3 regions of the Streptomyces sp. NPDC026246 genome follow, and region 2 is predicted to be linked to each of the others. Evidence: riboswitches for the same ligand, from Rfam matches in the RefSeq annotation. Region 2 holds a riboswitch; each other region holds the start of a gene.
The links. Region 2 has a riboswitch for cobalamin ahead of ACZ4M5_RS14235 (ABC transporter substrate-binding protein). Riboswitches for the same ligand answer to the same signal wherever they lie in the genome.

Region 1: it holds a riboswitch for cobalamin, as region 2 does, so the genes downstream of both, cobN (cobaltochelatase subunit CobN) here and ACZ4M5_RS14235 (ABC transporter substrate-binding protein) in region 2, are expected to answer to the same signal.
Region 3: it holds a riboswitch for cobalamin, as region 2 does, so the genes downstream of both, ACZ4M5_RS03625 (energy-coupling factor ABC transporter permease) here and ACZ4M5_RS14235 (ABC transporter substrate-binding protein) in region 2, are expected to answer to the same signal.

Annotation. Positions count from the first base shown of each region.
Region 1 is NZ_JBVHPJ010000008.1:289,678-299,438, forward strand. Features, by position in the region: partial or broken gene ACZ4M5_RS21900 (STAS domain-containing protein) at 1-230, shown strand, start outside; gene ACZ4M5_RS21905 (DUF4190 domain-containing protein) at 513-797, shown strand; gene ACZ4M5_RS21910 (TSUP family transporter) at 1,093-1,875, shown strand; gene cobN (cobaltochelatase subunit CobN) at 1,949-5,560, opposite strand; cobalamin riboswitch at 5,626-5,760, opposite strand; gene cobG (precorrin-3B synthase) at 5,825-7,114, shown strand; gene ACZ4M5_RS21925 (precorrin-8X methylmutase) at 7,111-7,785, shown strand; gene ACZ4M5_RS21930 (precorrin-2 C(20)-methyltransferase) at 7,782-9,269, shown strand; gene ACZ4M5_RS21935 (TetR/AcrR family transcriptional regulator) at 9,254-9,761, opposite strand, start outside.
Region 2 is NZ_JBVHPJ010000004.1:497,573-507,333, reverse strand. Features, by position in the region: gene ACZ4M5_RS14275 (DedA family protein) at 1-577, shown strand, start outside; gene ACZ4M5_RS14270 (gamma carbonic anhydrase family protein) at 631-1,158, opposite strand; gene ACZ4M5_RS14265 (acyltransferase) at 1,270-2,034, shown strand; gene ACZ4M5_RS14260 (EamA family transporter) at 2,062-2,919, opposite strand; gene ACZ4M5_RS14255 (XRE family transcriptional regulator) at 3,017-3,589, shown strand; gene ACZ4M5_RS14250 (YbaK/EbsC family protein) at 3,633-4,196, shown strand; gene ACZ4M5_RS14245 (4-hydroxybenzoate 3-monooxygenase) at 4,190-5,413, opposite strand; gene ACZ4M5_RS14240 (CoA-binding protein) at 5,492-5,902, opposite strand; cobalamin riboswitch at 5,981-6,167, shown strand; gene ACZ4M5_RS14235 (ABC transporter substrate-binding protein) at 6,237-7,262, shown strand; gene ACZ4M5_RS14230 (FecCD family ABC transporter permease) at 7,259-8,311, shown strand; gene ACZ4M5_RS14225 (ABC transporter ATP-binding protein) at 8,308-9,222, shown strand; gene ACZ4M5_RS14220 (hypothetical protein) at 9,283-9,761, shown strand, end outside.
Region 3 is NZ_JBVHPJ010000001.1:833,793-843,553, reverse strand. Features, by position in the region: gene ACZ4M5_RS03650 (hypothetical protein) at 1-429, opposite strand, end outside; gene ACZ4M5_RS03645 (DUF4396 domain-containing protein) at 594-1,115, opposite strand; gene ACZ4M5_RS03640 (SDR family NAD(P)-dependent oxidoreductase) at 1,192-1,998, shown strand; gene ACZ4M5_RS03635 (VOC family protein) at 2,136-2,951, shown strand; gene ACZ4M5_RS03630 (serine/threonine-protein kinase) at 3,335-4,783, shown strand; cobalamin riboswitch at 4,888-5,072, shown strand; gene ACZ4M5_RS03625 (energy-coupling factor ABC transporter permease) at 5,103-5,804, shown strand; gene ACZ4M5_RS03620 (energy-coupling factor ABC transporter substrate-binding protein) at 5,801-6,166, shown strand; gene cbiQ (cobalt ECF transporter T component CbiQ) at 6,173-6,922, shown strand; gene ACZ4M5_RS03610 (energy-coupling factor ABC transporter ATP-binding protein) at 6,919-7,794, shown strand; gene ACZ4M5_RS03605 (maleylpyruvate isomerase N-terminal domain-containing protein) at 8,153-8,809, shown strand; gene ACZ4M5_RS03600 (alpha/beta fold hydrolase) at 8,871-9,674, shown strand; gene ACZ4M5_RS03595 (PP2C family protein-serine/threonine phosphatase) at 9,674-9,761, shown strand, end outside.

The DNA of each region.
Region 1 (9,761 bases), on a different contig from region 2:
TCGCCTCCTCCAACGACCTCGTCGGCCGTTTCCGGTACGCCGCCGATCCCGACCGGGTCGTCATCGACCTGTCCGCCGCGCACATCTGGGACGCCTCGTCGGTGGCGGCACTGGACGCCGTCGAGACCAAGTACGCCCAGCACGGCAAGACGGTCGAGATCACCGGCCTGAACGAGGCCAGCGCCCGGATGCACCGCACGCTGAGCGGTGAGCTCACGGGCGGTCACTGAGCCGCCGCCCACCGCCTCGGCCGTCAGCGCCTCGGGGGTCTCCGCCGAGAGGTCGTTCGACGGCGGCGTACCGGGCTCCGGCTCCGGGCGCCGCCGCGCCTGACCTGGCTGGCGCCGAGCGCGACGGGCGCGGCGGGCGCGGCGGGGCGCCATCACCGCGCAGGAGCTTCACAGTTGCGGATTCACGGACATGGGACCGTCACACAGGGGCATTCGGATGTCGTCAAGAGTGAGGAGAGTGCGGCCCGTTCGGTCCGTGCAACCGACAACTGGGAGTATCCAATGGCGACTTACGGTGGTTCCTCTGCCGCGTCCGGATCGCGCACCAACGGCCTGGCCATCGCGAGCCTGTGCTGCGGCATCGTCGGCCTGTTCTTCCTGAACATCATCCTGGGCCCGCTGGCCATCGTCTTCGGTGCCGTCGCCCGCCGCCAGGCGTCGGTCAAGAACGGCGCCGGCATGGCGAAGGCCGGCATCATCCTCGGTGTCGTCGACGTCGTCCTGTGGCTGATCCTGCTGGCGGTCGCCGCCAACAACGGCGGCTTCAGCTGGTACGTGGGCGGCTGACGCACCGCCCCGCAGACCCGGGGTTTCGCGGGCGGGCGCAGGCCGGGCACCGGCCGCCCCCCGCGCCACCCGGCAGCCGCGGTCACGGACGGACCGGACGGGTCCGTCAGTGGGCCGCGGCTGTCTTTTTTGCGCGCGAGAGCCCGCTGGCTCGACGGGTGGTACCCGGCGCTGGACGCGGTCGCCGTCCGACGCCTCCTCCTCCCGGCGGCGGCGCGGAGTCGGTCGCGGCCGGATACTGGCCGGGCGGCCCGGCTCGAACGGCCCGGGCCGCACGGTCGGTGGAGGAGGCGCGGTGGAGTGGGGAACCGGAGCGCTGGGGTTCGCGGCCGGTGTGGTGATCTCGCTGGTCACCGCACCCGTCGGGGTCTCCGGGGCGGTGTTCCTGCTGCCCGTGCAGCTCAGCGTGCTCGCCGTGCCGAGCCCGTCGGTCACGCCGACGAACCTGCTGTACAACGTCGTCGCCGGCCCCGGTGCGCTGCTGCGCTACCGCCGGGACGGGGTGCTCGGCGGTCCGCTCACCCGGCGGCTCGTCGCGGGGACCGTGCCGGGGGTGGTCCTCGGCGCGCTCGTCCGCGTCTTCGCGCTGCCCGGCCCGGTCGTCTTCCGGGTCCTGGTCGCCGTGCTGCTGCTCCCCCTCGGGCTGTGGCTCGTCGTGCGCACGCTGCGCCCGGCCCGCCGGCGCGGGCACGCGGAACCGTCCGGCCGGTCGGTGAGCGCGGTGGCCGTGGCGGTCGGCGTGGTCGGCGGCGTGTACGGCATCGGCGGCGGTTCCCTGCTGGGGCCGCTGCTGGTCGGCCGGGGCATGCCCGTGGCCCGGGTCGCCCCGGCGGCGCTCGCCGCGACCTTCGTGACCTCGCTGGTGGGCGCCGGTACGTACGCCCTGCTGTCGCTGACCGGTGGTCAGGACATCGCGCCCGACTGGCTGCTCGGGTTCGCCTGCGGGCTGGGCGGCCTGACCGGCGGCTACCTCGGCGCCCGCCTCCAGCCCCGCCTGCCCGAGCGGTTCCTGCGGCTCCTGCTCGGCACCCTCGCCGCGTCGGTCGGCGCGCTCTATGCGGTGCAGGCCGTGCGCTGACGCGCGCGGACCGCAGCTCGCCCGCGCTGCGCGGACGCGCGGCGCGGGCGACGGGGCTGCCGGTCGGGACGGTTCAGTCCTCGTCCTCCAGGTTGCCCTCGGTCTCCAGGTACACCTGGCGCAGCGCGTCCAGGACCGCCGGGTCCGGCTTCTCCCACATGCCGCGCGACTCCGCCTCCAGCAGCCGCTCGGCGATGCCGTGCAGCGCCCAGGGGTTGGCCTGCTGGAGGAACTCGCGGTTGGCCGGGTCCAGGACGTACGCCTCGGTGAGCTTGTCGTACATCCAGTCGGCGACCACGCCGGTCGTGGCGTCGTAGCCGAAGAGGTAGTCGACCGTGGCGGCGAGTTCGAAGGCGCCCTTGTAGCCGTGGCGGCGCATCGCCTCGATCCACTTGGGGTTGACGACCCGCGCGCGGAAGACGCGCGACGTCTCCTCGACGAGGGTGCGGGTGCGGACCGTCTCCGGCCGCGTGGAGTCGCCGATGTACGCCTCGGGCGCCGTACCGCGCAGGGCGCGGACCGTGGCGACCATGCCGCCGTGGTACTGGAAGTAGTCGTCGGAGTCGGCGATGTCGTGCTCGCGGGTGTCGGTGTTCTTCGCCGCGACCGCGATCCGCTTGTACGCCGTCTCCATCTCCTCCCGGGCCGGACGGCCGTCCAGTTCACGGCCGTAGGCGTACCCGCCCCAGACGGTGTACACCTCGGCGAGGTCGGCGTCGGTGCGCCAGTCGCGGGAGTCGATCAGCTGCAGCAGGCCCGCGCCGTAGGTGCCGGGGCGGGAGCCGAAGATGCGGGTGGTGGCGCGGCGTTCGTCGCCGTGGTCCGCGAGGTCGGCCTGGACGTGGGCGCGCACGTGGTTGGCCTCGGCCGGCTCGTCCAGCGAGGCGGCCAGCCGGACCGCGTCGTCCAGCAGGCCGACGGTGTGCGGGAACGCGTCGCGGAAGAAGCCGGAGATGCGCAGCGTGACGTCGATGCGCGGGCGGCCCAGTTCCTCGTACGGCACGGCCTCCAGGCCCGTGACCCGGCGGGAGGCGTCGTCCCAGACGGGGCGCACACCGAGCAGGGCGAGCGCCTCGGCCACGTCGTCGCCGGCGGTGCGCATCGCGCTGGTGCCCCAGAGGGACAGGCCGACGGACGTGGGCCACTCGCCGTTGTCGGTGCGGTAGCGCTCCAGGAGGGAGTCCGCGAGGGCCTGGCCGGTCTCCCACGCGAGGCGGGAGGGGACGGCCTTGGGGTCGACGGAGTAGAAGTTGCGGCCGGTCGGCAGGACGTTGACCAGGCCGCGCAGCGGGGAGCCGGACGGGCCCGCGGGGACGAAGCCGCCGTTCAGGGCGTGCACGGCGTGGTCGATCTCGCCGGTGGTGGCCGACAGGCGGGGGACGACCTCGTCGGCCGCGAACCGCAGGATGGCCGCGACCTGTTCGGCGCGCTCGGCGTCGACTCCGGCCGCCACCACCGCGGGTACGGCGGCCGGGTCCCAGTCCGCGTCCTCCATCGCCTGGACCAGGGCGCGGGCCTGCTCCTCCGCCTGGTCGGCGGTGGTGCGGGTCGCGGCGGACTCGTCCAGGCCGAGGGCCTCGCGCAGACCGGGCAGGGCGGTGGTGCCGCCCCAGATCTGGCGGGCGCGCAGAATGGCCAGGACGAGGTTGACGCGGTCGGCTCCGGCGGGCGGGTTGCCCAGCACGTGCAGGCCGTCGCGGATCTGGGCGTCCTTGACCTCGCACAGCCAGCCGTCGACGTGCAGCAGGAAGTCGTCGAAGCCGTCGTCGTCCGGGCGGTCCTCCAGGCCGAGGTCGTGGTCGAGGCGGGCGGCCTGGATGAGGGTCCAGATCTGGGCGCGGATCGCGGGGAGCTTGGCCGGGTCCATGGCGGAGATCTGGGCGTACTCGTCGAGGAGTTGCTCCAGGCGGGCGATGTCGCCGTAGGAGTCGGCGCGGGCCATGGGCGGCACGAGGTGGTCGACGAGGGTGGCGTGCACGCGGCGCTTGGCCTGGGTGCCCTCGCCCGGGTCGTTGACCAGGAACGGGTAGATCAGCGGGAGGTCGCCGAGGGCCGCGTCGGGGCCGCAGGCGGCGGACAGGCCGGCGTTCTTGCCGGGCAGCCACTCCAGGTTGCCGTGCTTGCCGAGGTGGATCATCGCGTCGGCGCCGAAGCCGCCGTCCTCGGCGCGGGCCGCGATCCAGCGGTAGGCGGCGAGGTAGTGGTGCGAGGGCGGCAGGTCCGGGTCGTGGTAGATGGCGATGGGGTTCTCGCCGAAGCCGCGCGGGGGCTGGATGAGGACGAGCAGGTTCCCGAACCGCAGCGCGGCCAGGACGATGTCGCCCTCGGGGTTGCTGCTGCGGTCGACGAACATCTCGCCGGGCGCCGGGCCCCAGTGCTCCTCGACCGCCGTGCGCAGCTCCTCGGGCAGCGTGGCGAACCAGCGGCGGTAGTCGGCGGCGGGGATGCGCACCGGGTTGCGGGCGAGCTGTTCCTCGGTGAGCCACTCCTGGTCGTGGCCCCCGGCCTCGATGAGCGCGCGGATCAGCTCGTCGCCGTCGCCGGAGACCAGGCCGGGGATGTCGGCGTCGCCGAAGTCGTAGCCCTCCGCCCGCAGCCGGCGCAGCAGCGCGACCGCGCTGGCGGGGGTGTCCAGGCCGACCGCGTTGCCGATGCGGGAGTGCTTGGTCGGGTAGGCGGACAGCACCAGCGCCAGGCGCTTGTCCGCGGCCGGGATGTGCCGCAGCCGGGCGTGGCGTACGGCGATGCCGGCGACGCGGGCCGCGCGCTCCGGGTCGGGCACGTAGGCGGGCAGGCCGTCGGCGTCGATCTCCTTGAAGGAGAACGGGACGGTGATGAGGCGGCCGTCGAACTCGGGGACGGCGATCTGGGTGGCCGCGTCGAGCGGGGAGACGCCCTCGTCGTTCTCCTCCCAGGCGGCGCGCGAGCCGGTCAGGCACAGGGCCTGCAGGATCGGCACGTCCAGGGCGGCGAGCGCGCCCGCGTCCCAGGACTCGTCGTCCCCGCCCGCGGAGGCGGCGGCCGGCTTGGTGCCGCCGGCGGCGAGGACGGTGGTGACGATGGCGTCGGCGGAGCGCAGCGCGTCGACCAGTTCGGGCTCGGGCGCCCGCAGGGACGCCACGTACAGCGGCAGGGCCCGGCCGCCCGCGTCCTCGATCGCCTCGCACAGGGCGCCGACGAACGCGGTGTTGCCGCTCATGTGGTGGGCGCGGTAGTAGAGCACGGCGACGGCCGGACCGTCGGTGGCGCGGGCCTCGCGCTCCAGCGGGCCCCAGGTGGGCGCGGCCGCCGGGGCCTCGAAGCCGTGGCCGGTGAGCAGGACCGTGTCGGACAGGAAGCGGGCGAGCTGCTCCAGGTTGGCCGGGCCGCCGTGCGCGAGGTAGGCGTGCGCCTCGGCGGCGATGCCGACGGGGACCGTGGAGGCGGCCATCAGCTGGGCGTCCGGGGCCTGTTCGCCGGTGAGGACGACCACCGGGCGGCCGTCGGCCAGGAGCAGGTCGAGGCCGTCCTGCCAGGCGCGGACGCCGCCGAGGAGGCGGACGACGACCAGGTCGACGCCGTCGAGGAGGCCGGGCAGGTCCTCCAGGGGCAGCCGGGCGGGGTTGGCGAAGCGGTAGGGCACCGGGCCGTTCGCCGCTCGGGCGCTGAGCAGGTCGGTGTCGGACGTCGACAGCAGGAGGATCATGCGGCGTCGGCCTTCCTCGGGGTGTCCGCGCCCCGGGTGGTGGTGTGGGGTCCCGGCTCCTGCGGAGGGGGGAGCCGGAAGAAGGGAGTTCCTGACTTGCCCGGGTTGTGGCCGGGTTCACAGTGGCGGGACCGCGCCGGATTCACACCGGGCTTCCTCCCCTGGTCGCCGTGGTGGCGGTGGTGACGGACCTGATGATCCGCCGACGAGCATAGTAAGGGGCGGGGGAAAAGGGCAGAGCGTACAGCCGGTGTGATGGTCGGTATGCTCGCCGCCATGTCCACGGCTGCCCCTCGTCCATCGCCCCAGGCCACAGCGGCCTCACGGGCCCGCGGTGACGCATGCCCGGGGACGCTGCGGCTGCACGACGCGGACGACGGGGCGCTGGCCCGGGTCCGGGTGCCCGGCGGGGTGCTCACCGTCGCGCAGGCCGGGGCCCTGGCGGAGGCGGCCGGACGGCTGGGCGACGGGGAGTTGCACCTCACCTCGCGCGGCAACGTGCAGCTGCGGGGCCTGCGGGAGGCGTGCGGCGCGGAGCTGGCCGGGCTGCTGGACGCGGCCGGGCTGCTGCCGTCCCACGCGCACGAGCGGGTGCGCAACGTCGTCGCCTCACCGCTGTCGGGACTGGACGGGCGGGGCCTGCGGGACGTGCGGCCCTGGCTGACGGAGCTGGACGCGGCGCTGTGCGCGAGCGCGTCCGCGACCGCGCTGTCGGGCCGCTTCCTGTTCGCCCTGGACGACGGGCGCGGGGACGTGGCCGGGCTGGGCGCCGACGTGACCGTGCGGGCGGTGCCCGGCGACGGGGCGCTGCTCGCGCCGGGTTCGGGCGACGACGTGCTGTACGTGTCCGGGGACGACGCGGCGCGCGCCGCGCTGCTCGCGGCGGAGGCCTTCGCCGAGGTCGTGCGCGAGAGCGGGGCCCGGGTGTGGCGGGTGGACGAACTGCCCGGCGGGCGGGGCGGGTTGCTGCGTGCGGTCCGCGACCGGCTGGCCGGGGCGGGCATCGGGGTCCGGGACGGGGTCCGGGAGGCCGCCGAGGGCGCGGGGCCGCCGCCGGGGGTCGTCGGGTCCGCCGTGTCCGTGCACGTCCCGCTCGGCCGTCTCACGGCCGCGCAGTGGCGGGAGTTGACGGAGGCCGCCGCCGGGGAGCTGCGGCTCACGCCGTGGCGGGGTGTGGTCGTGCCCACCCCCGGACCGGGCGACGCGGCCGCCGCGCTGTCCCGCCTGGCGGGCACCGGTCTGGTCACCGAGCCCGGCTCGCCCTGGCTGCGCGTGGGCGCGTGCATCGGCCGGCCCGGGTGCGCCAAGTCCCGGGCGGACGTACGGGCCGACGCCGCGCAGACGCTGGCCGCAGCCGGCCGGTCCGCCCTCCCCCTGTACTGGTCGGGCTGCGAACGCCGGTGCGGGCACCCGCCGGACGGCCGGATCGACGTGGTGGCCGCGCCCGGCGGCGGCTACGAGCTGTCCGCCGTCGCCCCCGGCCGGCCGGCGCGCACCGCCTCCCTGGACGACCCGTCCCACCTCGCCACCGCACTGGCGGCGATCACCCCATGAGCCGTATGCCGACGACCGAGAGCAGCGAGAACACCACCGTGACCACGTACGACTACGAGAAGGACGGGGCGGCCATCTACCGCCAGTCCTTCGCCACCATCCGCGCGGAGTCGGACCTCGCGGGACTGCCCGCCGACGTCAGCCAGGTCGCGGTCCGGATGATCCACGCCTGCGGCATGGTCGACCTGGTGCGGGACCTGGCCTACTCGCCTGCGGTGGTGGCCCGGGCCCGGGAGGCGCTGCGCGCCGGGGCGCCGATCCTCTGCGACGTGCAGATGGTGGCCAGCGGGGTGACCCGCAAGCGGCTGCCCGCCGGCAACGAGGTGCTGTGCACCCTGTCCGACCCGTCGGTCCCCGACCTGGCCGCGCGGCTCGGCACGACGCGCAGCGCCGCCGCGATGGAGCTGTGGCGGGACCGGCTGGAGGGCTCGGTCGTCGCCGTGGGCAACGCGCCCACCGCGCTGTTCCGGCTGCTGGAGATGATCGACGCGGGGGCGCCCCGGCCCGCCGCGGTCATCGGTGTCCCGGTCGGGTTCATCGGGGCCGCCGAGTCCAAGGACGCCCTGGCCGCACACCCGTCCGGCCTGGAGCACCTGGTCGTCCGGGGCCGTCGCGGAGGCAGCGCCATCGCCGCCGCCGCGCTCAACGCGATCGCGAGTGAGGAAGAGTGAGCGGGAAGCTGTACGGGGTGGGGCTCGGCCCCGGTGACCCGTCCCTGATGACCGTACGGGCCGTCGAGGTCATCGCCGGGGCGGACGTGATCGCGTATCACAGCGCCCGGCACGGGCGGTCCATCGCCCGCTCGATCGCGGCGAAGCACATCCGGGCCGACCACATCGAGGAGAAGCTGGTCTACCCGGTCACCACCGAGACGACCGACCATCCGGGCGGCTACCAGGGCGCCATGGACGACTTCTACGCGGAGGCGTCCGAGCGGCTCGCGGCCCATCTCGACGCCGGGCGCACGGTCGCGGTCCTCGCGGAGGGCGACCCGCTGTTCTACGGCTCCTACATGCACATGCACAAGCGGCTCGTGGACCGTTACGACACCGAGGTGATCCCCGGTGTCACCTCGGTGTCCGCCGCCGCGGCCCGGCTGGGCACGCCGCTGGCCGAGGGCGAGGAGGTGCTGACGATCCTGCCGGGCACGCTGCCCGAGGACGAGCTGACCGCCCGGCTCGCCGCGACGGACGTGGCGGTCGTGATGAAGCTCGGCCGCACCTTCCCCAAGGTCCGCCGCGCGCTGGAGAGTTCGGGACGGCTGGAGCAGACGCGGTACGTCGAGCGGGCCACCATGGGTGGGGAGCGGCTGGCCGAACTGGCCGACGTCGACCCGGAGTCGGTGCCGTACTTCTCGGTCGCGGTGCTGCCGAGCCAGGTGGACGCCGAGCCCGTCGCGCGGGAGCGGGGCGAGGTCGTGGTGGTGGGCACCGGGCCGGCCGGGCCGCTGTGGCTGACGCCGGAGTCGCGGGGTGCGCTCGCCGCCGCCGACGACCTCGTCGGCTACACCACCTATCTCGACCGGGTGCCGGTGCGGGCCGGGCAGCGGCGGCACGGCTCCGACAACCGGGTCGAGTCCGAGCGCGCCGAGTTCGCGCTGCAGCTCGCGCAGCGGGGGCGGCGGGTGGCCGTGGTCTCCGGTGGCGACCCGGGGGTCTTCGCGATGGCGACGGCGGTGCTGGAGGTCGCGTCGCAGAAGGAGTACGCGGACGTGCCGGTGCGGGTGCTGCCCGGGGTGACCGCGGCGAACGCCGCCGCGGCCCGGGCCGGGGCGCCGCTCGGCCACGACTACGCCACGATCTCCCTGTCCGACCGGCTCAAGCCGTGGGAGGTCATCGCCGAGCGGCTGCGCGCGGCGGCCTCGGCGGATCTGGTGCTGGCCCTGTACAACCCGGGCTCGCGCAGCCGCACCTGGCAGGTGGGCAAGGCACGCGACCTGCTGCTGGAGTACCGGGACGCGCAGACGCCGGTGGTCGTGGCCCGGGACGTCGGCGGCCCCGGCGAGCAGGTCCGCGTCGTCCGGCTCGGCGAACTCGTCCCGGAGCAGGTCGACATGCGCACGATCCTGCTGGTCGGCTCCACCCAGACCCGCGTGGTGCGCCGGGGCGACGGCGAGGAGATCACCTGGACGCCGCGCCGCTACCCGGAGGACTGAGCGGGGCGTGCGGGACGGCGCGGGGCGTCCCCCTGCGCCGGACCGTCCGGCCGGGAACCGTGCCCGGGCAGGCCGCCTTCCGTCGCGTGCTGCCCTCCATGGGGTTCCCGGGTGAGCCGGGAGACCAGTTCGAGCCAGCCGTCCTCCAGCCGTCGCATCGGTACGTCGCACTGGTCGCTCAGGTGCCACAGGAGGGCGGGCTCCAGATAGCCCAGCAGCGCGTGGCCGAGCAGTTCGGCGTCCGCGTCCGGTGCGGCCAGGCCCAGCAGAATGCTGATCCGCTCGTGGTACATGCGGCGAGAGGGGCGCCGGAAGCGCCGGTCGGGGGAGGGCTCGGCGGCCAGCTGCAGCTCCATCTCCCGGGCGTAGCGCCGTATCGCGGCCACCCCGAAGGCGCGAAGCTGCTCGATCGCCGTGCCGCGGCAGTCCGCTTGTTCCGGACCGCTGAGGTGAGCGGCCCGGAATGCGTCCTCGGAGCGCTGCAGCAGGGCC
Region 2 (9,761 bases):
GGTCATCGGCCTGGAGAGCCTGGGCATCCCGCTGCCGGGGGAGATCATCCTGGTCTCCTCCGCGCTGCTCGCCTCCCAGCACGGCGACATCGACCCCGTCGTCCTCGGCGCCAGCGCCACGGCCGGCGCGATCATCGGCGACTCGATCGGCTACGCCATCGGCCGCAAGGGCGGACGGCCCCTGCTGGCCTGGCTGGGCCGGAAATTCCCCCGGCACTTCAGCGAGGGCCACATCGCCACGGCCGAGCGGTCCTTCGAAAAGTGGGGCATGTGGGCCGTCTTCTTCGGCCGCTTCGTCGCCCTCCTGCGCATCTTCGCCGGCCCTCTGGCGGGCGTGCTGCGCATGCCGTACTGGAAGTTCCTCATCGCCAACGTCCTGGGCGGCATCGTCTGGGCCGGGGGCACGACCGCCGTCATCTACTACGTCGGCATCGTCGCGGAGTCGTGGCTGAAGCGCTTCTCGTGGCTGGGGCTGGTGGCGGCGGTCCTGGTGGGCCTGACCTCCATGCTGGTGCTCAAGCGCAAGGCGAGGAAGGCCGGCCAGAACCTGGAAGCGGCCGAGGCGCCCACCCCGTAGGGGCGCGGGGAACCGCGCGACACGCCCCGGCGAGCCCGCACCCGCCGGCCGACCTACGCGTGCACGTCCCGATGCGCCTTCCCCAACTCCGCATACATCGTGCCGTTGAGGGTGACGCCCTGCTTCTCCTCCTCCGACAGCTCCCGCCGGACCTTCGCGGGCACCCCGGCCACGAGCGAACCGGACGGCACGACCATCCCCTGCGGCACCAGCGCCTGCGCGGCGACCAGCGATCCCGCCCCGATCACCGCCCCGTTCAGCACGGTGGCCCCCATGCCGATCAGGCAGTCGTCCTCGACGGTCGCCCCGTGCACCACGGCATTGTGCCCGATGCTGACCCGCTCACCGACGCGCACAGGGAAGCCGGGGTCGGCGTGGAGCGTGCAGTTGTCCTGGACGTTGCTCTCGGCCCCGACGGAGATCGACTCGACGTCGCCGCGCAGCACCGCCCCGTACCAGACGCTCGCTCCCGCCCCGAGCGTCACGCCCCCGATCACCGACGCCGTCGGCGCCACGAACGCCGTCCCGTCGATCTCCGGCTCCCGGCCGCCGATACCCGTGATCATCGCCTGCTGACCCATGCCCGCCTCCACTCACGTCGTTGCCGATCCGCACCGTACGCCACGCCGTGGGGCGAAGATCACAGGCCCTCTCCCCCATGAGGGCTCGCCCGGCTGAGTACGGTGACTCCCGTGCCGAAGCGCAAGAACACGTTCTCATCCTGGCGGCGGGGCCTGACGCAGCGCGCCGTCCACGCGGGCTGGGCCTGGCTGCAGCGGACGGCCTCCGTCACCGCCGAGCACCCCGGCCGGTACCGCTTCGGCGCGATGGGAACGGGTACCAGGCTCGCCTTCCCGCTGGGCACGGTCTTCGGCGAGCCGTGGATCCGCCTCGGCTCGCACTGCATCATCGGCGAGCAGGTCACCCTCACCGCGGGCCTGATGCCCGACCTCGACCTCGGTCCCGACCCGATCCTGCGGATCGGCGACGGCGTGGTCCTGGGCCGCGGCAGCCACGTCATCGCGGACACGACGGTCACCATCGGCAGCGACTGCTACTTCGGCCCCTACGTCTACGTCACCTCCACGAACCACTCCTACGACGACCCGCACCAGCCGATCGGCAGGCAGTGGCCGCGCATGGAGCCGGTGGAGATAGGGCCGGGCTGCTGGATCGGCACGGGCGCGGTGATCCTGCCCGGCGCCCGGATCGGCCGGAACGTGGTGGTGGCGGCGGGCGCGGTCGTCCGGGGCGCGGTGCCGGACCACTCCGTCGTGGCGGGCGCGCCGGCCCGCGTCGTACGCCGCTGGACACCCGCCGACGGCTGGCAGCCGCCGCTGCGCACCCCGCCGCCGGTGCCCATCCCGGAGGGGGTCACGCCCGAGCAGCTGCGGGCGCTGCATGAGCTGGACGAGGAGGCCGCGGCCGCCCTCGCGGAGCTCGAACCGGGCTCCTGAGCCTCGGGGCGGCCCCCGCCGGCGTGCTCAGCCCGAGGCCAGCAGGACCGTACCGACCAGGGCCAGTCCGGCGCCCGCCGCCTGGACCGCCCGCAGCCGCTCGCGCAGCACGCCGCGCGCGGCCACCGCCGTCACCACCGGGTAGAGCGAGGCGAGCACGGCCGCCACCGTGACCGGACCCTGCTGGGCGGCGATCGAGTAGGTGCCGTTCGCGGCGACGTCCGCCAGGCCCACGAAGGCGAGGGCGGGCAGGGAGCGCCAGGGGAAGCCGTCCGCCGGAAGGGCGGGGGCGCCGCGCCGCACCGAGACGTACAGGGCCGCCCCGCCCGCGGCCACATTGGTCACCCGCTGCACGAACAGGGCGAGGAACAGACCGGTCAGGGTGTGCGACGCCTCGGCGATCAGGGCCATCACCGCGCCGAAGCCGAACGCCGCGAGGAGGGTCAGGGCGATGGCCTGGCGCTGCACGGGCGCGCCGCGGAACTGCGGCCCACCGGCGAGACAGATGCCGGCGACCGCGACGAGGATCCCGACGAACTGCAGCAGGCCGGGGCGTTCGCCCAGCACCAGTCCCACCCCCACGGGCACGGCGACGCCGATCGACCCCAGCGGCGAGACCACGCCCATCGGCCCGAGGGCCAGGGCTTTGTAGAAGGCCAGCATCGCCACCGGCCCGACCAGCCCGGCGGCCACGGCGAACCACAGCTGCGGCCCGGCCTCGCTCCAGCCGCCCGTGGCGACGACGACCGCGCCCAGGACGACGACCGCGATCGACTGCGAGACCACGACCACGGTGAGCGCGGGCGTGCGGCGGGTCAGCAGTCCGCCGCCGAAGTCGGCCAGGCCCCAGAGCAGGCTGGTGGCCAGGGCGAAGAGCGCTGTCATGGAACGGATGCCTCGCAGTACAGTTCAGTGAACGATCAGGTCAACCACACCATAGTGCAGCACGCTGCACTATGTCATACAGAATATTGGACGGAACGTGTCGGACCTCGACCTGCTGACCCAGTCCCTGGCGCGCAGCGTCAAGCACTGGCGCGCGGTGCGCGGCTTCACGCTGGACGTGCTCGCCGCCCGCGCGGGAGTCAGCCGCGGCATGCTCATCCAGATCGAGCAGGCCCGCACCAACCCCAGCCTGGGCACCGTCGTGAAGATCGGTGACGCGCTCGGCGTCAGCATCACCACCCTCCTCGACTACGAGCAGGGCCCGAACGTCCGCGTCGTCCCCGCCGAGCAGGCCGTCCGGCTGTGGCACACGGACGCCGGCAGCTACAACCGGCTGCTCGCCGGCACCGAGGCCCCCGGGCCGCTGGAGATGTGGGACTGGAGGCTGATGCCCGGGGAGAGCAGCCCCTCCGACCCGCACCCGGCCGGCACCACCGAACTGCTGCACGTCACGGCCGGAGAGCTGACCCTCACCGTCGACGGGGCCGAGCACCGGGTGCCCGCCGGCGCCAGCGTCCACTTCGAGGCCGGCGTCCCCCACACGTACGGCAACACCGGGGACGTGCCGATGGAGATGGTCATGGCCGTCTCGGTGCCGCCCGTCTCCTGAGACGCCCGGGCGGCGGTCCGTCCGGTGTTGTTAGCGTGCGGCCATGCGCGCACCCCTCGGACACTTCGACGACGCCCGGCCCGCCCCCGCCTGCCTCGACGAGCTGACCACCCCCGTCGCCGACGCCGTACGCCACTGGCGGGGCAGCGTCCCCGCCGACCAGATCGTCTACGTCGAGACCGACCCCGCCTGGGCCGACACCGCGACCTTCGTGGAGCACTACGGGCAGGACCTGCTGGAGCGCTCCGCGAACTGCGTGGTCGTCGCGGGCAAGCGCGGTGGGGAGACCACGCTCGCCGCGTGCGTCGTGCTGTCCACCACCCGGGTCGACGTCAACGGCGTGGTCCGCCGCCGACTGGGCGCCCGCAAGGCCTCGTTCGCCGCGACGGACACGGCGACCGGCGAGACCGGCATGGAGTACGGCGGCATCACCCCGATCGGGCTGCCCGCCGACTGGCCCGTCCTGGTGGACGCGGCCGTGGTCGACCTGCCCTACGTCCTGGTCGGCAGTGGCCGGCGCCGCGGCAAGCTGCTGGTCCCGGGCAAGGCCTTCGCCGAACTGCCGGGCGCGGTGGTCGTGGAGGGCCTCGGGGCTCCCGTTCAGTAGCGGGCTGCCGTGCCCAGGTACTGCTCGGCGAACGCGGCGGCCGCCACCGGCGAGGTGAACAGCCGGCGCAGCCGGGCGAGCGTGGTGCCCGCACGGAACGGGTCGCCCGCCGCGGTGCCGTGGAACACCTCGGACAGCCACTGCGAGAACTCCTGGTAGTCCCACACCCGCCGCGCACTCGCCGCCGCGTAGCCCGCCAGGCCGCTGTCGTCGCCCGTGGTGAGCCGGGCGGCCAGCGCGTCCCCGAGCAGGAAGGCGTCGTGCAGGGCGAGGTTCATGCCCTTGGCCGCGATCGGGGCGACGAGATGGGCGGCGTCCCCGGCGAGGTGGAGCCGCCCGAACGTCACCGGCTCGACCACGTGGTCGTGCATGTCCAGCACGCGCTTCTCGATCAGCGGTCCCTCCGTCAGCGGCGGGACGCCGGACGCCCCGAGCCGCTCCCGCAGCTCCGCCCAGACCCGCTCGTGCGGCCAGTTCCCGGGATCGTCGCCGGGCGGGCACTGGAGGTAGTAGCGGGTGACCTCGGGACTGCGGGGCATCTGGCCGGCGAAGCCGCGCTCGTGACAGCCGAACAGGACGCAGTCCGCGGACGGCGGGGCCTCGGCCAGCAGGGCCAGCCAGCCGATGCCGTAGTCGTGCCGGGCGACCCGCACCCGGTCCGGAGGCAGTGCGGCCCGGGTCGCGCCGCGCGCCCCGTCGCATCCGGCGATGAAGTCGCAGTGCACGACGACCCGTTCACCGCTGTCGGGGCAGAGGTAGGACACCGACGGGTGGCCGGTGTCGGCGTCGTGGACGCGGACGTCCCGGACGCCGAAGCGGATCCGGCCGGCGCGGACGTCGGCGTACTCGCGCACCAGGTCCGTCACCAGCAGCGGCTGCGGATAGACGAAGTGGTGAGCACCCGTCAACTCGCCGTAGGGGAAGCGGTAGCGTTCCCCGCCGAAGCGGAATTCGCAGGCGGTGTGCAACTCGGCGCGGTCCAGCAGGTTCCGCGCCAGACCCCGCTTCTCCAGGCCCCGCACGGCCCCTTCCTCGATGACCCCCGCCCGGGGCCGCCGCTCGATGAACGCGCGGGTCTCCGTCTCCAGCACCAGGCAGTCCACCGAGGCCGCCCGCAGGATGTTGCCGACGGTCAGCCCGGCGGGCCCGGCGCCCACGACGACGACCGGAAAGTGTTGCGGGGAAAGGGACTTGGGGCCGGAGGAGGCGTCGGTCATGCGGCTCATTATGGGGGCCGGCCCCGGCCGGCGGAACGGCCGAGGCCCCGGCCGCCCGCAGCCGGACGACGGCCCTCGTCACCGCCCCAGCAGGGGGATCTCGATGGCCGGGCAGCGGTCCATCACCATCTCCAGACCCGCCGCACGGGTCCGTTCGTACGCCGCCTCGTCGACGACGCCGAGCTGGAACCAGACACCCTTCGCGCCCTTGGCGACGGCCTCGTCCGCGACCGCGCCGGCCAGGTCGCTGTTCACGAAGACGTCCACGACGTCCACCTCGAAGGGGATGTCCGCAAGGCTCGCGTACCCCTGCTCGCCGTGCACCGTCTCCGCCTTCGGGTGCACCGGCACCACGCGCTTGCCGAAGCGCTGGAGCACCGCGGCCACGCCGTACGCGGCACGCTGCCGGTTCGACGACAGGCCCACCACGGCCCAGGTGTCGCCGAGCCCGGTGAGAATCCTGCGGACCGCTGCCTCGTCGCCGTACACCGGTGGCCTCCTCGGAATTCGCAAAAGAACTGTTCCCGGTCAACGACCCGGGCCGCCCGGTGATTCCCCCCACCCCCGTGATAGCTTGCCGAGGCCAGTCGAACCCATGTACGTGGGTCAGGGAATCCGGTGCGAATCCGGAACTGACGCGCAGCGGTGAGGGGGACGGGCGGGGCCTCGGCCACTGGACGCACCGCGTGTCCGGGAAGGCGCCCCGATCCGGACGAACCCGAGTCCGAAGACCTGCTGGCGGCCCCCGCGGCAGACGCGGCGGGGGAGCACCGTACGACCGGGCTCCGCGATCGAGCCCTCGACGACCGAGGACTGGTTCCCCGTGCCCCTCGCCCGACCCGCCCGCGCGGCCGTGCTGCTCGCCGTCTGCTCCCTGCTCCTCGCCGGTTGCGGCGGCACCGAACCCTCCGGCCGCGGTGACGGAAAGACGGCCGTCACGCTCGGCAACTGCGGTCACGAGGTCCGCGTGAAGACCCCGCCGCGGCACGCCGTCTCCCTCAACCAGGGCACCACCGAGATCCTGCTCTCCCTCGGTCTCGCCGACCGCCTCGCGGGCACGGCCACCTGGACCGACCCCGTGATGAAGGGGCTGGAGAAGGAGAACGCCGAGGTGCCGCGGCTCGCCGACGACAACCCCTCCTTCGAGCGGGTCCTGGACGCCGACCCCGACTTCGTCGCCGCCTCGTTCGTCTCCACCCTCGGCAAGGGCGGCGTCGCCACCCGGGAACAGTTCGAGAAACTCGGCGTCCCCACCTACGTCTCCCCGTCCGACTGCGCCGGCAAGGACAACAGCTCCGGCGGCGACGGCTCCCGCGACAAGCCCCTCGGCATCGGCACCGTCTACCGGGAAGTACGCGACCTGGCCACGGTGTTCGGCGAGCGGGAGCGCGGCGAGCGGCTCGTGGCCTCCCTGCAACGGCGGTTGGACAAGGCCACCGCGGGCCTCGACGCCTCCCGGGTCACCCTCCTGTACTGGTTCGCCAACTCCGACTCGCCCTACATGGCGGGCTGTTGCGGCGCGCCCGGCATCATCACCCGGGCCCTCGGCGCGAAGAACGTCTTCGACGACACCCATGACGAGTGGCCGCAGATCAACTGGGAGACCGTCGCCGACCGCGACCCGGACGTCCTCGTCATCGGCGACCTGACCCGGAAGTCGCAGACCGCCGAGTCGGCCGCGAAGAAGATCGCCTTCCTGGAGTCCAACCCGGTCACCCGGACCATGGACGCCGTCCGCCACCGGCGGTACGTGCTGCTCAGCGGGCAGGCCATGAACCCGACCATCCGCACGGTCGAGGGAGTGGAGCAGGTGGCCGCCGGGCTGCGCCGCTTCGGGCTGGCCGAGTGACCGCCCTGGATCCGGCCGCTCCCGGCGTCCGCCCTCGCCGCGCCGCCGGGCTCGCGCTGGGCGCGGCCGGAGCCCTGACCCTCGTGGTCTCGGTCGCCGCGGCCATCACGATCGGCCCCGCCGACATCGGCGTCGGGGACGTGTGGTCGGTCGTGGCCGCCCACCTCGGCCTCGGGGACTCCGGGCTGACGCCCGTGCGGGACGGCATCGTCTGGCAGCTGCGGCTGCCGCGCACCCTCCTCGCCGCCGTGTGCGGGGCCGGACTCGCCGTGTGCGGGGTGGTGATGCAGTCGCTGCTGCGCAACCCGCTTGCCGACCCGTTCGTGCTCGGGGTGTCCTCGGGTGCCTCGACGGGAGCGGTCGCGGTCGTCGTGCTGGGCGTCGGCGGAGGCGCCGTGTCGGTGTCCGCGGGCGCGTTCCTCGGCGCCCTCGTCTCCTTCGCCCTGGTGCTGCTGCTCAGCCACACCCTCGGCGGCACCACCGACCGGGTCGTCCTCGCGGGCGTGGCCGCCATGCAGCTGTTCTCCGCGCTGACCTCGTTCGTCGTCATGACCTCGGCCGACGCCGAGACGACCCGCGGCGTGCTGTTCTGGCTGCTCGGCTCGCTCGGCGGCGCGGGCTGGACCGACGTCCGGCTGTGCCTCGCCGCCCTGGCCGTCGCCCTGGTGGTGTGCCTCGGGTACGCCCGTACCCTCGACGCCTTCGCCTTCGGGCAGGACGCCGCCGCCGCCCTCGGGGTCTCCGTGGCCCGGACCCGCCTGGTGCTGCTGTGCGTCACGGCCCTGCTCACGGCCGCGCTGGTCAGCTCCGCCGGGGCCATCGGCTTCGTCGGGCTGGTCCTGCCGCACGCCGCCCGGGCCCTCACCGGCCCCGGCCACGTCCGGCTGCTGCCGGTCACGGCCCTGGCCGGAGCGGTGTTCCTGGTGTGGGTCGACACCCTCGCCCGGACGGTGCTGGATCCGCAGGAGGTCCCGGTGGGCGTGGTGACGTCGCTGGTCGGGGTGCCGGCGTTCGTGGCGGTGCTGTACCGGACACGGAGGGTGCGATGAGCGGGACGGAGGCGGCGACGGGAGGACCCGGCGCGCCCGCCCACGGCGGGCCCGCCGGGACGGGCGGCCCGGACGCGGGCAACGCAGCCCGGGCCACGCGGGCGGTGGGCGAGACCGGGCTGCGGGCCGAGCGGGTGAGCCGGCGGGCCGACGGGCGCCTTCTCGTCGACGGCGTCAGCCTGGCCCCCGAGGCCGGTTCCACCCTCGGCGTCCTCGGCCCCAACGGCTCCGGCAAGAGCACCCTGCTGCGGCTGCTCGCCGGGCTGCTCGCGCCGACCGCCGGGGTCGTCACCCTCGACGGCACCCCCCTGGGGGACCTGCCCCGCCGTGCCGTGGCCCGGCGTCTGGCCGTCGTCGCGCAGCAGTCGGACACCCAGGTCGAGTTGACGGTCGCGGACGTGGTCCGGCTCGGCCGCGTCCCGCACCGCCGGGCCTGGACGCCCGCCTCGGCGGACGACGAGCGGGCGGTCCGCGAGGCGTTGGAGCGCACCGGCCTGACCGACCGGGCCGCGCAGCCCTGGCACACCCTGTCGGGCGGGGAAGGGCAACGGGTGCAGATCGCCCGCGCGCTCGCGCAGGAACCCCGCGAGCTCCTCCTGGACGAGCCGACCAACCACCTGGACATCCACCACCAGCTCGACCTGCTCGACCTCGTCACCGCGCTGCCCGTCACGACCGTCGTCGCCCTGCACGACCTCAACCTCGCGGCGATGTACTGCGACCGGGTCGTGGTGCTGCGCGCGGGGCGCGTGGTGGCCGGCGGCACACCGGCCGAGGTGCTCACGGCGGACCTGATCGCCGAGGTGTACGGGGTGCGGGCGGACGTCCGCCACGACGGCCCCGGCGGACGGCCCCACGTCCGGTTCCTCGGCACCCTGGAGCCGGCCCCGCGCACACCGCCGGGGCCGTGACGGCCGAAACGCCGTCCGGAACACGTCGCACGGCGCCGCCCCCCGGCCTAGGCTCGCCCTGTGCTGCGCATCATCGACGCCCGTACCGGCGAGCAGGCCGACGCCGCCCCGGCCCACCGCGGACCGACCCTGGTCCAGGCGCACGCCGCCGGCGCCGGTCTGACGGACCTGCGCGTCCTGCTCGTGGCCGATCTGCTCGTCCGGGCCCTGGAGATCAGGGGCTCCGTGGCGTCGGCATGGCTCGACGGCGGGCCGTTCCAGCCGAAGCTGCGGGCCGGGGCCGCCGCGCTCGGCATGCGGCCCTTCGAGTCCGGCCCCGCCGCGAGCCTCGACAACACCCGGATCGTCCATGTCGCCGCCGAGGGCGGTTGCGCGCCGGACGGGCCGCGCATCGCGGTGGCACCGGCGAGCGGCCCCGGCCCGGCGGACCTCCCCGACCCCGCCGCCCTGCGCCTGGCCCTGCTGACCCGGCACCACGGCACCCCCGCCCGGCTGGGGCCGGCCGCTGTCGAGGAGGCCGCCGCCACGCTCACGCGCTG
Region 3 (9,761 bases), on a different contig from region 2:
GGACGAGTCGTCGCCGGGGCCGTGCGCGGCGTGGCCCATGGCTCCCGTGCCGTGGCGCATCCCGCTCGCGTCCGCACCCGCACCCGCGTCCATGCCGGCGCCCATGTTCATGTGCATGCCCATGGGCATGGGGTGGGCGCCTGCGGGGTGCGCTCCCCCGGCCGCCTCCCGGGCCCCCTGCGGGGCGAGGGAGAACGCCGAGTGCAGGGCGGTCTGCACGGCGACCGCGACGGCGACGACCACCCCCGGCCCGCGTTCACGGCCCGCCAGCGCCCAGCCGGCCGCGCCGGTGACGGCCCAGCCGGCCGCCAGCACCCACGGCGGCACATGGTCGCCGGACATCATGACGTGGCCGAGGGCGGCGAGCACCACACAGACGGCCGCGAACACCGCGGCCCGTACCGTGCGGACGCACCACCCAGCTGTCATGGCGCCTCATCCTCGCATCCGGCCCCCGTTCTGCACCCATGGGTACGCGGAACACCCGGCCCGGGCACTCAATCCCCGCCATGTGATCCAGGCCACGACGAGGGAGCGGATGCCCTCCGCCCGACCGCCCCCACCCGCGCTTCCCGCGCCAGCGCCCGCGCCCGTCAGTGGTGCGCGTGGGCCACCGCGTGACCCAGACCGCGGCCGATCATCCACTTGTTCACCGGCGTGGTGATCAGGAAGGCCACCGCGAAGCCGCCCAGGAGGGCGGTCCAGAACAGCGTGTCCGCCAGGTGGGCGTCCAGCGCACCGGGCGTGAGGGCGATGATCGCGTTGTCGACCAGCTCCATCACGGCGATGGACACCGTGTCCGCGGCCAGGGCGACCCGGACGGCGGCCCTGAGACCGAGACCGGCGCGCACCACGGCGACCAGGGTGAAGGAGTAGCCGAAGAGGAAGGCGAGGGCGATCGCCAGGACCATGGTGGGCACGTTGCCCCACCCCAGTGCCGTGCCGATCACCATGCCGAGGATCTCGCCCAGCGCGCATCCGGCCAGGCAGTGCAGCGTCGCCTTCACCGCCGTGCCCCAGGAGGCGGACCCGTGCGGACGCCGCCCGGAGTCGCCCCCCTCGTGACCGTGCTTGCCGGGGTCATGGCCATCGGAGTCGTGAACGATGCGGTCCATGCGACGACTATATACCCCCGAGGGGTATCTGGCCCGCGTCCGGCACCACCCCGCCTCCCGCTTAAAGTGGGGCGGCATGACGAACCAGCCGACGCAGAGCACCCCGACGCCACCCGCCTACCTCGCCGAACTGTTCTCCCTGGAGGGCCGCGTCGCGCTGGTCACCGGCGGCAGTTCCGGCATCGGGCGGGCCATCGCCGTGGCCCTGGCCCGCGCCGGGGCGAGCGTCGTGATCGTGGCACGGAGGAAGGGTGAACTCGCCGCTACAGTCGCGGAGTTGACGGACCTCGGCTGCCGGGCCGCCTGGGTCGCAGCGGATCTGAGCACCCGCGCGGGCGTGCGGGCCGCCGCGGACGGCGCGGTCGAGGTGTTCGGCGAACCCGACATCCTCGTCAACAGCGCGGGGATCAACCTGCGTCCGCCCATGGACGAGCTCACCGAGGACGTCTGGGACGCCACGATGGCCGTCAACCTCGAGGCCCCCTTTCTGCTGGGGCAGCGTTTCGGCCCCGGCATGGCGGAGCGCGGTTACGGGCGGATCATCCACATCAGCTCCCAGCAGGCACATCGCGCGTTCGTCCAGAGCGGGGCCTACGGCGCCTCCAAGGGCGGTCTGGAGGCGCTGGCCCGCTCCCAGGCCGAGGCGTGGTCGCCGCGCGGCGTCACCTGCAATCTGCTCGTGCCGGGCTTCGTCATGACGCCCCTCAACGCCCGCCTGCAGTCCGACACCGAGGCCGTGGCGACCCTGGCCGCCCGCACCATGATCGGGCGCAACGGTCTGCCCGGGGACTTCGCGGGCGCGGCCGTCTTCCTGGCGAGCCAGGCCTCCGCGTACGTCACCGGCCAGTCGGTGTTCGTGGACGGCGGTCTGTCCGTCCACTGAAACACCCCGGCCCCTTCGCACCGCTCGCGGCGGCTCCCCGCCCGGCCCCGGCGTCCCCCGAGTGGAGAGCGGCGGCGCGCGCCGCCGGGTGCCCGGTGTCACGCTGGGCCCACGACTCGCTGAAGGGAAGCACCGCCATGATCACCACGGAGTACGCCCCCGGCTCCCCCTGCTGGCTCGACCTCGGAGCTCCGGACGTCCGGGCCGCCGCGTCCTTCTACAGCGCCGTGCTCGGGTGGGAGTACGAGTCCATGGGCGAGAGCGAGAACGGCGAGAACGGCGACAACATCGAGGGCGGGATGTTCAAGAAGGACGGCAAGGTCGTCGGCGGCCTCGGCAAGCTGACCGAGGAGGGCGCGCGCCCGGCGTGGATGCTGTACTACAGCGTGCCCGACGCGGACGCCACGACCGAGGCCGTGCGGCAGGCGGGCGGTACCGTCCGGGTCGAGCCGATGGACCTCGACGAGTGGGGCCGCATGGCCCAGTACAGCGACCCTCTGGGCGGCCAGTTCGCCGTCTGGCAGCCGGGGACGACCGCCGGCCTGGATCTGGTGGACGAGCCGGGCTCGCTGTCCTGGGTCGAACTGTTCACGACCGACGCGGCGGCGGCCAGGGAGTTCTACGGCGGCCTGTTCGACTGGCAGTTCAGCGACATGCCGCTGCCCGGCGGCGCCGGCACGTACACCCTCATCACGCCGGCGGGCCTGCCGGAGGACCGGATGCACGGCGGGCTGATGGAGTTGGGTGCGCAGGACCTGACGCTGACGGACGGACGGCCGTACTGGCACCCGGTCTTCGCGGTCGAGGACTGCGACGCCGCGGCGGCCCGCGTCACGGAGAAGGGCGGCGAGGTGCAGATGGGACCGCAGAACATGGAGGGCGTCGGCAGGCTGGCCGTCTGCCTGGACCCTGCCGGGGCGGAGTTCGTACTGCTCGCACCGTCGGAGGACTGAACGGGCCACGCGGCCTGCTCCCTGTCCGGGGCCGTCGGGACGGGGCCACCACACTTCGCGCACCCGCCCCCCCCCCCCGGTGACCCGTGGGCCGGGCGACCGGTTCGGCCTGCGCCGGTCTCCGGCCGCCGGGCTGCCGCCGATCGCGGCGGGCTTCCGCCGCGGCGCCGCGGCCCGGGCCGTGGGGCGGACCGGCCCGGCCCGCCCTGCAGGGCTCTGCGGGTCGCGCGGGGCGGGCCGTCCGCCCCGTCGTGGAGGGGGCCCGCCGCCGGGGGACCGCGGGGGCGCGCGGCGCCAGTATCCTGGGGCGGCTGCGGCAGCCCTCAGCAATCCCCGCGCATGCGCGGGGAGTTCGGCCTGCGGCGACGGACCTTCCCCTGAGCGTGAGACGAGGACGAGTGCTGCTAGCGGGCCGCTACCGGCTGGATGTGGAGATCGGGCGCGGTGGAATGGGAGAGGTCTGGCGCGCGTACGACGAGACGCTCGCCAGAGCGGTGGCCGTCAAGCTGCTGCTGCCCCAGGACACCGACGCCACGGCGACCTCGCGGTTCCGGCTGGAGGCCCAGACCGCCGGGCGCCTGAACCACCCCCACGTGGTCGGCGTGCTGGACTTCGGCGAGTTCGACAACCGGCTCTACCTGGTGATGGAGCTGGTCGACGGCGACAGTCTCTCCCAGGTGCTCGCCACGTCGGGCGCGCTGCCCGCCGAGCGCGTGGCCGTCCTGGCGGCACAGGCCTCCGCCGGCCTCGCCGCCGCGCACGCCCAGGGCATCGTGCACCGGGACGTGAAGCCCGCCAACCTGCTGCTCGACGCCCGCGGCACCCTGAAGATCGGCGACTTCGGCATCGCGCGCTTCCTCGACGACCCCGGCGCCGCGCTCACCGCCACCGGCCAGATCGTCGGTACGGGGATGTACCTCGCCCCCGAGCGCGCCCTGGGCAAACCCGCCGGCCCCGCCTCGGACATGTACTCGCTGGGCTGCGTGCTCTACCAGCTCCTCAGCGGCCGCCCCCCGTTCGAGGCGGACAGCGCCGTCGCCCTGCTCCACCAGCACCTCGACGCCGTTCCGGTGCCGCCCCGCGAGCTGGGCGTCTCCGGTCTGCCGCCGGCGTTCGAGAACTACCTGCTGGGCCTGCTGGCCAAGCAGCCCGAGGACCGGCCCACCGCGCAGCAGGCGGCCGAGTGGTTCGCGGGCGGCGCCTGGCGGGGGCTGCCCGAGCCGCTGCCGGAGATGTCATCGCCCGTACGGCCCCGGCCCCGGCCCGCGCCGGCCGCTCACGGCACCTATCAGGGCGCGGAGACGAGCAGCCCGACCACGTACGCGCTGCCCGCGGCACCCGGGTCCCGCAGCGCGGCCCGCGCGGCGCAGGCGGGGCGTCCCGGGCGCGGCGGGCGGCGCGGCGGCGGGAGCGGAAACCGTTCCAAGGCCGTCGCCGCGGTCGCGGCCGCGGCGCTGTTCGTCGCCGCGATGCTCATCGGCATGCAGTGGTTCTCGCCGGACGACACCGCCACGGAGGGCACCGACCCGGGCCCCTCGCCCACCGCGAGCACCCCCGCCGCCGGGACGGGTTCCGGCTCGGCGTCCGGATCGCGGCCGGACTCCGGCCCGGCCGCCGCCACGCCGGCCACCGGGACGGTGGCCGATGTCACCCCGCCCGGCACGGCGCCGGCCGAGCAGGTTCCCGCCTCTCCGACTGCCGCGGGCACCGCAGCCCCACCGGACGCGGGCGCCGAGCCACCGGCGGAGGCGGAGCAGCCGGAGCAGGAGCAACTGCCCGGGCCGCAAGGGGACGGTGAGGGCGAGGACGGCGGGGACGAGGGCGACGACTGAACCCTCCAGGCGTTCCCTCGGCGGAGCCCCAGGTGCGCCGGTGTGCGAGGGGGCGCCCCTCGCGCGCCCCCCGGGTGCGGGTTGTGCTCGTCCTGATCCGGGCCTTATTGTCACCTGGCCTTGGTGAACGGGAAATCCGGTGTGATGCCGGTGCGGCCCTCGCCACTGTGAATCGGGAAGTCCGGCTCCGGCCCTCGCGGGCAGCCACTGGGTCCTTGTGACCCGGGAAGGCGGAGTCCGGGCGGTGGTACCCGTCAGCCAGGAGACCGGCCAAGGCGCGTCAACCATCCACGAGGTGCTGGAGAGGGTCTGCTGAGCCATGCACATAGCCGAGGGTTTCCTTCCTCCGGCGCACGCGGTCGCCTGGGGCGTCGCGTCGGCGCCGTTCGTCGTCCACGGGGTCCGGTCACTCACCCGTGAGGTGCGCGAGCACCCGGAGAGCACGCTGCTCCTCGGCGCCTCCGGCGCCTTCACGTTCGTCCTGTCCGCGCTGAAACTGCCGTCCGTCACGGGCAGTTGCTCCCACCCGACCGGCACGGGCCTGGGGGCCATCCTGTTCCGGCCGCCCGTCATGGCCGTGCTCGGCACCATCACCCTGCTGTTCCAGGCGCTGCTGCTCGCCCACGGCGGTCTGACCACGCTGGGCGCCAACGTCTTCTCCATGGCGATCGTCGGGCCCTGGGCCGGGTACGCCGTGTACAAGCTGCTGCGGCGGTTGGACGTGCCGCTGATGGTGACGGTGTTCTGCGGCGCGTTCGTCGCCGACCTGTCCACCTACTGCGTCACCAGCGTGCAGCTGGCGCTCGCCTTCCCCGACCCGGGCAGCGGTTTCCTGGGCGCGCTCGGCAAGTTCGGCTCCATCTTCGCGGTCACCCAGATCCCGCTCGCGGTGAGCGAGGGACTGCTGACGGTCCTCGTGATGCGGCTGCTGGTGCAGTCCAGCAAGGGCGAGCTGACCCGGCTCGGCGTGCTGCTCACCGCCCGGCAGACGCGTGACGAGACCGAGGCGGTGGCCCGATGAGCCGGAATACGAAGATCAATCTGCTGCTGCTGTTCGTCGTGGCGGCGCTCGCCGTGCTGCCGCTCGTGCTCGGCCTCGGCGACCACAAGGAGGAGCCCTTCGCGGGCGCCGACGGTGAGGCCGAGACGGCGATCACCGAGATCGAGCCCGACTACGAGCCGTGGTTCTCCCCGCTGTACGAACCGCCGTCCGGGGAGATCGAGTCGGCCCTGTTCTCCCTGCAGGCCGCGCTCGGCGCCGGTGTCCTGGCCTACTACTTCGGTCTGCGCCGCGGACGCCGGCAGGGCGAGCAGCGGGCGCTGGAGCGGGAGGCGGCGGCCGCTCCCCCGGCCGCCGGAGAGTCCGTCACCGCGAAGGACTGAGTCCGGGTGCTGCCGATCGACGCGGCGGCGCACAGCAGCCGCTGGCGCCACCGTCACCCCGTGGACAAGGCCGTGCTCGGGCTGGGTCTGACCGTGCTGGCCGTCTGCCTGCCGCCCTGGCCGGGCGCGGCCCTGGTGCTCGTCACCGCGGTCGTGGTCCTGCTCGGTCCGGCCGGTGTGCCCGGGCGGCGCCTGTGGCGGGCCTACCGGGTGCCGCTGGGCTTCTGCGCGACCGGCGCGCTGACCCTGCTGGTGCAGGTCGGCGGGCCGGGCGGGTTCGTCTCCCTCGCCGCCGACGGTCCGGCGCGGGCCGGGGAGTTGATGCTGCGCACCTCCGCGGCCTCGCTCGGCGTACTGCTGTTCGCCTTCACCACGCCCCTGTCCGACCTGCTGCCGCGCCTGGTGCGCGCGGGGGTCCCGGCTCCCGTGGTGGACGTGGCGCTGGTGACGTACCGGATGAGCTTCCTGCTGCTGGACTCCGTGCGCCGCATCCGGCAGGCGCAGGCGGCCAGGCTCGGTCACACCGGCCGCCGCGCCGAGTGGCGGTCCCTGGCCGGTCTCGGTGCCACGGCGTTCGTGCGGGCCTTCGACCGGGCCTCCCGCCTCCAGGCCGGCCTGGCCGGGCGGGGCTACGACGGCACGCTGCGCGTCCTGGTCCCCGAAGCGCGCGTCTCCCTCCGTTTCACGGCCGTCAGTTGCCTGCTGCTCGCGGCGCTGGCCGCCGCCACCTTCCTCCTGGAAAGGCCGCCGCTGTGAGCGAGCCCGCCCTCGTCGCCCTGCGGGGCGCGTCCTTCGCCTACGAGGACGGCCCGGCCGTGCTCAGCGGTCTGGACTTCACCATCACGGAGGGCCGTGCACTCGCCCTGCTCGGCCGCAACGGCAGCGGCAAGACGACGTTGATGCGGCTGCTGAGCGGGGGACTGCGCCCGCGTCAGGGCGCGTTGTCGCTCGACGGGCGGGTGGTGACGTACGACCGCAAGGGGCTGACCCGGTTGCGGACGACGGTGCAGCTCGTGGTGCAGGACCCGGACGACCAGCTGTTCGCGGCCTCCGTGGAGCAGGACGTGTCGTTCGGGCCGCTGAACCTCGGTCTGCCGGACGGGCAGGTGCGCGAGCGGGTGGCGGAGGCGCTGGCGGCCCTGGACATCACCGCCCTGGCCGACCGGCCCACGCACCTGCTGTCCTACGGCCAGCGCAAACGGACCGCCATCGCGGGCGCCGTCGCCATGCGCCCGCGTGTGCTGATCCTGGACGAGCCGACGGCCGGACTCGACCCGGAGGGCCAGGAACGGCTGCTCACCACCCTGGACGGACTCCGCGCGAACGGCACCACCGTGGTGATGGCCACCCACGACGTCGACCTCGCCCTGCGCTGGGCCGACGACGCGGCGCTGCTCACCCCGTCCGGCGTGCGCACCGGGCCGGCCCCGGTGGCCCTGGCGCGCACCGACCTGCTGCACGCGGCGGGACTGCGGCTGCCGTGGGGCGCCGCGGCCGCGCAACTGCTGCGCGCCCACGGCCTGGTGACCGGTTCGGAGCCCTGCCCCCGCACGCCGGAGGAGCTCGCGGCCCTGGTCGCCGGACGGGCGGGTGCCGTGCCGGAGGGCTCGCCGGTTCAGTCGACGTAGGACTGCAAGGGGCCGCGGCGGCGGACGTCGAGGGTCGCGCAGTGGAACGAGCCGCCGAACGGGGCGTGGTGCAGCAGGTCGCACGGGATCGGCTCTGACACGGGCGAGGCGGGTCGTTCCTCCGGCCGGGGCGGAGTCGGCCGGGTGGCGGGCGTCCTCGTCGGCCGCGGCCGGTAGGTGCTGGGGGTTCCATGACGGCCGTGGCTCACCGATCCCGTCCGGGTGGGTCTCGCGGTGCCGGAACGTGCCTCGTGCGTGAGGGGATCGCGGCAACGCGCCTCCGCGACCGCCTCGTCCCCGATTCGACTGCCCCGAAAGGCGCTTGTCCCTCCCCGCCGGACCGCACTACGTTCTCGGGGTGGATCTCTTCTCACCGTCCTGGACGGCGCTGCGCGGGGCGGTCGCCGCCCTCGACGACGAGGACTTCGGGCGTCCGTCCGGCTGCACGGGCTGGCTGGTGCGGGATCTGGTGTGCCATCTGGTCATCGACGCGCAGGACGTGCTCATCACCCTGGCGACCCCGTCGGACCGGGAGCCGACCCGGGACGCGCTGACGTACTGGGAGGTCTCCGCCGCGCCGCCCACCGGCGACGACCCCCTGGACGCGCTGACCGTCCGGCTGGCGTCCGCGTACGAGGATCCGCGCCTGCTCACGTTCCATCTGGACGACGTCGGCTCCGCCGCGGGCCGCGCCGCCCTGCTCGCGGATCCGGCCCAGCGGGTGGGCACCCGAGACGAGGTCCTCACCGTGGCGGACTACCTGTCGGCGTACGTGCTGGAGTGGACCCTGCACCACCTCGACCTGATCGCCTACGTGCCGCACGCGCCGCAACCGCCGGCGGCCGGGCTCCGCCGGGCGCGGGAGATGCTGGAGGAGATCGCCGGCGCGGCGTTCCCGGCGTCCCTGAGCGATGTGGACGCGCTGCTGATCGGCACCGGCAGGCGGGCCCCGACCGGGGCGGAGCAGGCCGCGCTGGCCGAGGAGGCGTCCCGTTTCCCGCTCCACCTGGGCTGAACCCCCTCCCCGGTGCCGCCCGCCGTCGTGGCTGATCCGGTGGGGTGGGACCATGGTCGGTATGGACATCCGCCGCAGGAACAATGTGAACGTCATCGGCCGGGCCGACGCCCCCGTGCTCCTCCTCGCGCACGGGTTCGGCTGCGACCAGAACATGTGGCGCCTGGTGCTGCCGGCCCTGGCCGAGCGGTACCGGGTGGTGCTGTTCGACTACGTGGGCTCCGGCGGATCGGATCTGTCGGCGTGGAGCGAGGAGCGCTACTCGTCGCTGGACGGCTACGCGCAGGACGTCGTGGACGTCTGCGAGGAGCTGGACCTGCGGGACGCGGTGTTCGTGGGGCACTCGGTCAGTTCCATGGTGGGTGTGCTGGCCGCCCGGTCCGCGCCGGAGCGCATCGGGGCCCTCGTGATGGTGACGCCGTCCCCCTGCTACATCGACGACGAGGGGTACCGCGGCGGTTTCAGCGCCGAGGACATCGAGGAACTCCTCGGTTCCCTGGAGGCCAACTACCTCGGCTGGTCGTCCGTCATGGCTCCGGTGATCATGGGCAACCCGGACCGGCCCGAGCTGGGCCAGGAGCTGACCAACAGCTTCTGCGCCACCGACCCCGACATCGCCCGGGTCTTCGCCCGGACGACCTTCATGACCGACAGCCGCGAGGACCTCGGCAGCGTGTCCGTGCCGACCCTCGTGCTGGAGTGCGACCAGGACGCGATCGCCCCCCGCGAGGTCGGGGCGTACGTGCACGCGGCGATCCCCTCGTCCCGTCTGGTCACCCTGGACGCCACGGGCCACTGCCCGCAGCTGAGCGCGCCGGAGGCGACCACCGGGGCGATCCTCGACTTCATGGAGTCACTGCGGTGATGTGCCGTACGAGCGGCGTGCCGGACCCCGCGGGGACCGGGGACGAGGCGAGCACCGACGCGGTCTTCACCGCCTTGCTGGAGGACA